2 regions of the Nonomuraea sp. NPDC050643 genome follow, and region 2 is predicted to be linked to the other one. Evidence: riboswitches for the same ligand, from Rfam matches in the RefSeq annotation. Region 2 holds a riboswitch; the other holds the start of a gene.
The links. Region 2 has a riboswitch for glycine ahead of gcvP (aminomethyl-transferring glycine dehydrogenase). Riboswitches for the same ligand answer to the same signal wherever they lie in the genome.
Positions count from the first base shown of each region.

Region 1: linked by a shared signal. The riboswitch ahead of gcvT (glycine cleavage system aminomethyltransferase GcvT) and the one ahead of gcvP (aminomethyl-transferring glycine dehydrogenase) in region 2 are both predicted to bind glycine.

Region 1 is NZ_JBFAIM010000002.1:217,464-221,869, forward strand. It holds gene AB0I15_RS03215 (gamma-glutamyl-gamma-aminobutyrate hydrolase family protein) at 1-529, shown strand, start outside; gene AB0I15_RS03220 (hypothetical protein) at 537-1,367, opposite strand; glycine riboswitch at 1,462-1,559, shown strand; gene gcvT (glycine cleavage system aminomethyltransferase GcvT) at 1,690-2,775, shown strand; gene gcvH (glycine cleavage system protein GcvH) at 2,772-3,164, shown strand; gene AB0I15_RS03235 (L-serine ammonia-lyase) at 3,220-4,406, shown strand, end outside.
Region 2 is NZ_JBFAIM010000019.1:66,540-70,945, reverse strand. It holds gene AB0I15_RS26075 (MerR family transcriptional regulator) at 1-392, shown strand, start outside; gene AB0I15_RS26070 (bifunctional nuclease family protein) at 543-1,013, shown strand; gene AB0I15_RS26065 (MerR family transcriptional regulator) at 1,162-1,782, shown strand; glycine riboswitch at 1,877-1,974, shown strand; gene gcvP (aminomethyl-transferring glycine dehydrogenase) at 2,141-4,406, shown strand, end outside.

The sequences.
Region 1 (4,406 bases), on a different contig from region 2:
CCTGCGCGGCCTCGACGGGCTCATCCTGGCCGGTGGCGGCGACATCGACCCGTCCAGGTACGGCCAGGATCCGGGGCAGCACACCGGCTACGTCCGGCGGTTCCGGGACGAGGCCGAGTTCGAGCTGCTCACCACGGCCCTCGACCGCGGCGTCCCGTTCCTGGGCGTGTGCCGTGGTCTCCAGGTGCTCAACGTGGCCCTGGGCGGCAGCCTCCACCAGCACCTTCCCGACGTGGTCGGGCACACGGGCCACTGCCCCGGGCCCGGCCGGTTCGGGCCCCTGCCGGTGTTCCCGGCGCCCGGCAGCCGCCTGGCGAAGGCACTCGGGGAGGACCCGGTGACGGTCCCGCACTACCACCACCAGGCCATCGACCGCCTCGCGCCGGGCCTCACGGCGACGGCCACGGCCGAGGACGGCACGATCGAGGCCGTGGAGCTCGACTCGAAGGGGTTCGCGATGGCGGTGCAGTGGCATCCGGAGGCGGCCGAGGACCACGCCCTCTTCGAGGCGCTCGTCGGGGCCTGCTGACCGGCGCTCACCCGCCGACCGGTTTGAGCAGGCCGTCGAGCACCACGGCGCCCGCCCCGTGCTCGTCCTCCAGCCTGCGCCGCAGGTCGTCGGTGGCCACCCACACCCCCACGCTCACCTGGTTCGTCATCGTGTCCGGCGTGGTGGCGAACATCCCGTCGCCCAGCTCGTCCTCGACCTTCCGCTGGATGGCGTGCAGCTCGGCCTCGGTGCGCTCGGCCCCGCTCAGGCACAGCGCGCCGCCCCAGACCTCACGGATCCACGCCTCCCGGCCGGACAGGTCGCCGGTGAACTTCAGGTTGAGGACGTAACGGCGCGCGTCGACGGGCTCCTCCGTGGCCGGGTCCGGCTCCGGTCCGAGCCGGTCGATCCAGGCGCCCGCGAACTCCTTCGCCGTCCTGGCCCGGTCCATCGCCTTCTGCATGGTGCGCTCGGTCGTCCTGGCCGGATCGACGGGCCGCCAGCCGCCCTCGGGGGCGGGGCACGGGCTCGCGAACGGGTCCTCGTCGGCGGGCGGGGCCGCCTTGACGGGCGCGCCGGGCGGCTCGGTGAGGGTCAGCCGGGCGCCGTCCCACGTGCCGACGACCCGGTACGACCCCCATTTCACCCCGTTCAGCGACTCGTGCTCCACCTTGCTCCAGTCCCACCCGGCGACGTCGGGGCCACCGCACTGCGGCGGGAGCGACTCCTGGACGGCCGAGCACAACTGCGGGCCGTGCCCGCCGCCTTCGAGCACGGTCAGACTGGCCTCGTAGCGGGCCGGCGTGGGAGCGGCGGGCTCCTGCGTACCGCAGGAGACCAGGGCGGCGGTCGCGATGAGACCGGTGAGTCGGCGCATACCTTTGTGACGTCACGGACACCCGGGGCGGTTCACCGGAGATCAGAACGCGACAACACCCCCATGACAGCACTAGGCTGACGGACATCACCGGCGAAACCGTGCGGGAGAGCACCCTGACAGCCGGTCAGGGTCCCTGAAGGAGCAAGCCCTCCCCGCAAACCTCTCAAGGCAAAGGACCGCACGGACGAGGTGACCTCTGGAAAGCAGGCCTGTGGGCCTCGCCGAAGGTGAAAGTCCGGCAAAACTCGGGCGAAGCTCTCAGGCATCGATGACAGAGGGGGAGGATGCTGGCATCCAATCCTGTCCTGAGGTGCGACAAATGTCCCGACCGACACCGCTACGAGACGTTCACGAGAGCCTCGGCGCCACGCTCACCGACTTCGCGGGCTGGCTCATGCCGCTCCGGTACGGGAGCGAGTCCGCGGAGCACAAGGCCGTCCGCGAGACGGCCGGGCTGTTCGACCTCTCGCACATGGGCGAGATCTTCCTGACCGGCCCCCAGGCCGGGCAGGCGCTCGACTACGCGCTGGTCGGCCACCTGTCGGCGCTGGCACCCGGGCGGGCCCGGTACACGATGATCGTGGACGAGCGCGGCGGGGTGCTGGACGACCTCATCGTCTACCGGCTGGCGGACGAGGAGTTCATGGTCGTCGCGAACGCGTCGAACTATGAAAAGGTCGGCGATGAGCTGAAAAATCGCGTTAAGTCGTATGACGCGGTGGTCGAGGACCGCTCTGACCAGTACGCCCTCATCGCCGTCCAGGGCCCGCGCTCCCAGGAGATCCTGGCCACGCTCACCGACGCCGACCTCGCCGGCCTCAAGTACTACGCGGGCCTGCCGGGCCTGGTCGACGGGCGTCAGGCGCTGATCGCCCGTACCGGCTACACCGGCGAGGACGGATTCGAGCTGTTCGTCGCCAACCAGGACGCGGTGCCGCTCTGGCACGCGCTCATGGCGGCGGGCGAGCCGCACGGGCTCAGGCCCGCGGGTCTGTCCAGCCGCGACACGCTCAGGCTCGAGGCCGGCATGCCGCTGTACGGCAACGAACTGAGCGCGGAGCTCACCCCGTTCGACGCGGGGCTGGGCAGGGTGGTGAAATTCGACAAGCCCGGCGACTTCGTCGGCAGGTCTGCGCTCGAGGCGGTCAAGGACGACCCGCCCCGGCGCCGGCTCGTCGGCCTGGTCGCGCGGGGCCGCCGGGTGCCGCGCCACGGTTACCCGGTCACCAAAGACGGCGTCGTCGTCGGCGAGGTCACCAGCGGAGCGCCCTCCCAGACCCTGGGAAAGCCCATCGCGATGGCCTACGTCGACACCGGCGCCGAAACAGGCCTGGCTGTGGACATCCGGGGCAGCCAAGAACCTACGGACCTGGTAGAGCTGCCCTTTTACAGGAGGAACAAGTGAGCAACATCCCTGACGACCTGAGCTACACCAAGGAGCACGAGTGGGTGGCCGGCCTCGACGACGGCCTCACCGTGACCATCGGCATCACGGCCTTCGCCGCCGAGCAGCTTGGTGATGTCGTCTACGTGCAGCTTCCCGAGGTCGGTGCGAGCGTCGAGGCGGGAGACTCGATCGGCGAGGTGGAGTCCACCAAGTCGGTGAACGAGATCTACACCCCGGTCGGCGGCGAGATCGTCGAGGTGAACCAGGCCATCGTGGACGACCCGGGCCTGGCCAACAGCGACCCGTACGGCGACGGCTGGATGTTCAAGGTTCGCGTCGAGGGCGACCCCGAGGACCTGCTGTCGCCCGAGGAGTACACGGCGCTCACCTCGGGCAGCGACTCCTGACCCATTCCACCGGGGCCCCGACGTGGGCCCCGGCCTTCATGAAGGGCGCACATCAATGGCGATCAGCGTCTTCGACCTCTTCAAGATCGGCATCGGCCCGTCCAGCTCCCACACGGGAGGCCCCATGGCGGCCGCGCACCGGTTCGCCCGTGGCCTGCACGAGGACGGCCTGCTCGAGCGTGTGACCCGCGTCGAGGCCATCCTCTACGGCTCACTCGGCCTGACCGGCAAGGGCCACGGCAGCGACAAGGCGGTCCTGCTCGGCCTGTCCGGCGAGAAGCCCGAGCTGGTGGACGTGGACGGCATCGACGGCCGGCTGGCCGAGATGCGCGAGTCGGGCACGGTCAAGCTGTACGGCAGCCACGAGATCCCCTTCGTCGTGGGCGACGACCTCGTCTTCGAACGCAAGATCTCGCTGCCCGAGCACCCGAACGGCATGCGCTTCACCGCGTACGAGGCCTCGGGCGAGAAGCTGAGGGAGAAGGTCTACTTCTCGGTCGGCGGCGGTTTCGTCGTGGACGAGAAGGCCACCGGCGCCGACCGCATCAAACCGGACGACACCGTCCTGCCCTACCCCTTCACCACCGGCGAAGAGCTGCTCAAGCACTGCCTGAACACGGGCCTGTCGATCTCCGCGCTCATGCTCGAGAACGAGCAGGCCTTCGGCCGCACCGAGCAGGAGATCCGCGCGGGCCTGCTGCACCTGTGGCAGGTCATGTCCGACTGCGTCCGCCGCGGCATCGCCAAGGAGGGCGTCCTGCCCGGCGGCCTCAAGGTCAAGCGCCGCGCCAACCAGCTCCACCGCCGCCTCCAGTCGGAGTCGGCCGAGAAGGATCCGCTGCAGGTCATGGACTGGGTGGCCCTGTTCGCCCTGGCGGTCAACGAGGAGAACGCCGCGGGCGGCCGCGTCGTCACGGCCCCCACCAACGGCGCCGCCGGCATCATCCCGGCCGTCCTGACCTACTACACCCGCTTCGTCCCGCACGCCGACGACGAGGGCGTGGTCCGCTTCCTCCTGACGGCCGGCGCGATCGGCGTCCTGTTCAAGGAGAACGCCTCCATCTCGGGCGCCGAGGTGGGCTGCCAGGGCGAGGTCGGCTCGGCCTGCTCCATGGCCTCGGCCGCGCTCACGGAGGTCCTCGGCGGCACCCCCGAGCAGGTGGAGAACGCCGCGGAGATCGGCATCGAGCACAACCTGGGCCTGACCTGCGACCCGATCGGCGGCCTGGTCCAGATCCCGTG
Region 2 (4,406 bases):
GTGCCCTCGGGCACCAGCCCCAGGAGATCAGGCTCAGCCGGGCCGAGCTGCTCGAGGCGGCGGAGATCGACGATGAGACGCTCTGCGAGCTGGAGGACTACGGCCTGCTCGCCGCCGTGGCCAGGCGCTACGACGAGGAGGCGCTCAAGGTGGCGCGGACCGTCGGCGCCCTGGCCCGCTTCGGCCTGCACGCCCGCCATCTGCGGGCGGTGAAGGCGGCGGCCGAGCGCGAGTGCGGGCTGGTCGAGCAGACCGTCGCGCCCATACTCAAACGGCGTGCCCCCGGGGCCATCGGCGAGGCCGACGAGGTGGCCAGGGAATTGTCCACGCTCCTGCTCGACCTGCACGCATCCCTTGTACGCACGGGCGTGCGGTCGGTCCTGGGGCGTTGAGACCCCACCCGGCTGGGAGGCGGAGGCACATTCGAGGCCCGGCGGGTGTTACGTTGAATTGCAGAAGCCAGTCAGCAGACAGAAGCCAGTCAGCGTAAGCGACGAGCCAAAAGCTGTGCCGGGTGACCGGTCAGGAATACGGAGCAGCCCGTGTTGCAGATGGAGGTCGTGGGCGTACGAGTTGAAATGCCCACAAATCAGCCGATCGTCTTGCTCAAGGAGGCACACGGGGAGCGGTTCCTGCCTATATGGATTGGCATGACCGAAGCGACGGCGATCGCCCTGGCCCAGGCGGAGGAGCCCCCGCCGAGGCCGCTCACCCATGACCTCTTCCGCGACGTGCTGAGCGCCCTGGGCGTCGGCCTGCGGGCGGTCAACATCGTCGCCCTGCGCGACGGCATCTTCTTCGCCGACCTGGTGTTCTCCAACGGGGTCGAGGTGAGCGCGCGGCCCTCCGACTCCATCGCGCTCGCCCTGCGCACCGGGGCGCGCATCTTCGCCAGCGAGGAGGTCGTCCAGGAGGCCGGAGTGATCATCCCGGACGACCAGGAGGACGAGGTGGAGAAGTTCAGGGAGTTCCTTGACACGATCACTCCCGAGGACTTCGGCAGGGCGGGGTAGGTATTTCAGTGCATTTACGCTTCACGACGCGCCGAGCCGGATCGTTGACTGAGCATGGTCACGGTCCTACGGTGCAAGTGAAACCCGTGGTCGCCCTTTTACGAACCCCCAGATCAGGCCGCGGGATGAGAGAAAGCCGGAGGTCCGCGTGGCGGTCAGCAGCGGCGAGGGAAAGACGGCCGGCCAGGAAGATCCGGTTCGGCGCGAGAGCGCGCGCCAGCGTGCCGGAGAGCAGGGCCTGCTCTTCGACGAGAGGCCGGCGGCGTTGCCGGGCGACATCGGATACCGCGGGCCGACGGCCTGCGCGGCGGCCGGCATCACCTACAGGCAGCTCGACTACTGGGCGCGCACGGGCCTGGTGGAGCCCACGATAAGAGCCGCGCACGGCTCGGGCTCCCAGCGGCTCTACAGCTTCCGCGACATCCTGGTGCTGAAAGTCGTCAAGCGGCTCCTCGACACCGGGGTGTCACTGCAGCAGATCCGCACGGCCGTGCAGCACCTGCGTGATCGCGGGGTCGCCGACCTCGCGCAGATCACGCTCATGAGCGACGGCGTCAGCGTCTACGAGTGCACCTCGGCCGACGAGGTGATCGACCTGCTCCAGGGCGGCCAGGGCGTGTTCGGCATCGCGCTCGGCCGGGTCTGGCGCGAGGTTGAGGGCTCCCTCGCGGAGCTGCCGGGGGAACGCGCGGCGGTCGAGGACACCGTCCCGGCCGACCATCCCGCTGACGAGCTGGCCCAGCGGCGACGCGCACGCCGTTCGAGCTAGTGTCCGGCTCAAGGCCGGCTGGTGAACCCGCGCGGTGGGCCGCCTCGACGCGGCTCACCGGAGCAATCGTAGTAATCTAGGACAGCAAGGCTGACGACCCCGTGCGGGAGAGTCCCCGGGCCTTGGGTCCCGGGGCGCCGAAGGAGCAACCCTCCCCGGAATCTCTCAGGCATCCTGTACCGCTCGGGTGAGGCAACTCTGGAAAGCAGGTGCGCCCGCCAGGCGTACCTCACCGACGGTGCAAGCCCCTTCGGGGGTGAAGCTCTCAGGTCGCGGTCACGCCGCGCTGACAGAGGGGGAGATCCGGCACTCGCCCGCGCCCTGGCGCCGGTCTCCATCGCCTCAGGAGGCACTGTCCATGACAGATCTGTCAGCTCCGCCGTTCTCTGCCAGGCACATCGGCCCCTCAGAGCCCGAGCAGCTGCGCATGCTCGAGGCCGTCGGCTTCGAATCCGTGGCGGACCTGGTGGCGGTGGCCGTCCCCGAGGCCATCAGGGCCAAGGACCGGCTCAAGCTGCCCGCCGCGATCGGCGAGGCCGAGGCCATCGCCGAGCTGCGCGCCCTGGCCGGACGTAACCGGGTGCTCACCTCGATGATCGGCCTGGGCTACTACGACACCGTCACGCCCGCGGTCATCCGCCGCAACCTGCTGGAGAACCCGGGCTGGTACACCGCGTACACGCCGTACCAGCCGGAGATCTCGCAGGGGCGCCTGGAGGCGCTGCTGAACTTCCAGACGGTCGTCTCCGACCTCACCGGGCTGCCCGTCGCCGGCGCGTCGCTGCTCGACGAGGCCACGGCCGCCGCCGAGGCCATGACGCTGGCCCGCCGGGCCGGCAAGTCCAAGAGCGACGTGTTCGTGGTGGACACCGAGGCGCTGCCCCAGACCAAGACCGTGCTGGCCACCCGGGCCGAGCCGCTCGGCATCACGCTGGTCGAGCACTCCCTGGAGGGCGAGCTGCCCGAGTGCTTCGGCGTGCTGGTGCAGTATCCGGGCGCGTCCGGGCGGCTGCGGGACTTCCGCGCCGTCGCCGCGGCCGCCCACGAGGCGGGCGCGCTGGTCGTGGCCGCCGCCGACCTGCTGGCCCTGACGCTGCTCGCCGCCCCGGCCGACCTGGGCGCCGACATCGCGATCGGTTCCTCGCAGCGGTTCGGGGTGCCGTTCGGGTTCGGCGGGCCGCACGCGGCCTACATGTCCGTACGCGAGGGGCTCCAGCGCCAGCTTCCCGGCCGCCTGGTGGGCGTGTCGGTGGACGCCGACGGCGACCCCGCCTACCGCCTGGCCCTGCAGACCCGCGAGCAGCACATCCGCCGCGAGAAGGCCACCAGCAACATCTGCACCGCCCAGGTGCTGCTCGCCGTCATCGCCGGCATGTACGCCGTCTACCACGGCCCCGAGGGCCTGCGCGGCATCGCCCACCGCGTGCACCGCTACGCCTCCGCCCTGGCCGAAGGGCTTCGCGGCGCGGGCGTGGAGGTCGTGCACGGCGAGTTCTTCGACACCGTGCTGGCCCGCGTGCCCGGCCGGGCCGCCTCGATCGTGGCCGCCGCCGCCGAGCGGGGCGTCAACCTCTGGCAGGTGGACGACGACCACGTCTCGGTCTCCTGCGACGAGAAGACCGGCGCCGCCGAGGTCGCCAAGGTCTGGGACGCCTTCGGGGCCGCCGGCGCCGAGGTCGACATCGAGGGGGCCGCCGACGCGCTGCCCGGTTCGCTGCTGCGGGAGAGCGCGTACCTGACCCACCCGGTCTTCCACGGCCACCGCTCCGAGACGGCGATGCTGCGTTACCTGCGCAGGCTGCAGGACAAGGACATCGCGCTCGACCGCTCCATGATCCCGCTCGGCTCCTGCACGATGAAGCTCAACGCGAGCACCGAGATGGAGCCGATCACCTGGCCCGAGTTCGCCGCGATCCACCCGTACGCCCCCGACGACCAGTCCGAGGGCTACCGCGAGCTGATCGGCACGCTGGAGGGCTGGCTGGCAGAGGTGACCGGCTACGACGCGGTCTCCATCCAGCCGAACGCCGGCTCCCAGGGCGAGTTCGCCGGGCTGCTGGCCATCCGCGCCTACCACCGCGCGAACGGCCATGGCGAGCGCGACGTCTGCCTCATCCCGTCCTCGGCCCACGGCACGAACGCCGCCAGCGCCGTCATGGCCGGCATGCGGGTCGTGGTCGTGGCCTGCGACACCGACGGGAACGTGGACCTGGCCGACCTCGACGCCAAGATCGAAAAGCACCGCGACGCGCTGGCCGCGATCATGGTGACGTACCCGTCCACGCACGGCGTGTACGAGGAGACGATCACCGAGGTCTGCGCCAAGGTGCACGACGCCGGCGGCCAGGTGTACGTCGACGGCGCCAACCTCAACGCGCTGGTCGGCCTGGCCAAGCCCGGCGAGTTCGGGGCCGACGTGTCCCACCTCAACCTGCACAAGACGTTCTGCATCCCGCACGGCGGCGGCGGCCCCGGCGTCGGCCCGGTCGCGGTGCGCGGGCACCTGTCGGCCTACCTGCCCGGCCACCCGCTGCACAACGGCACGCCGGTCGGCCCGGTCTCGGCGGCCCCCTACGGCTCGGCCGGGATCCTGCCGATCTCGTGGGCGTACGTCAGGATGATGG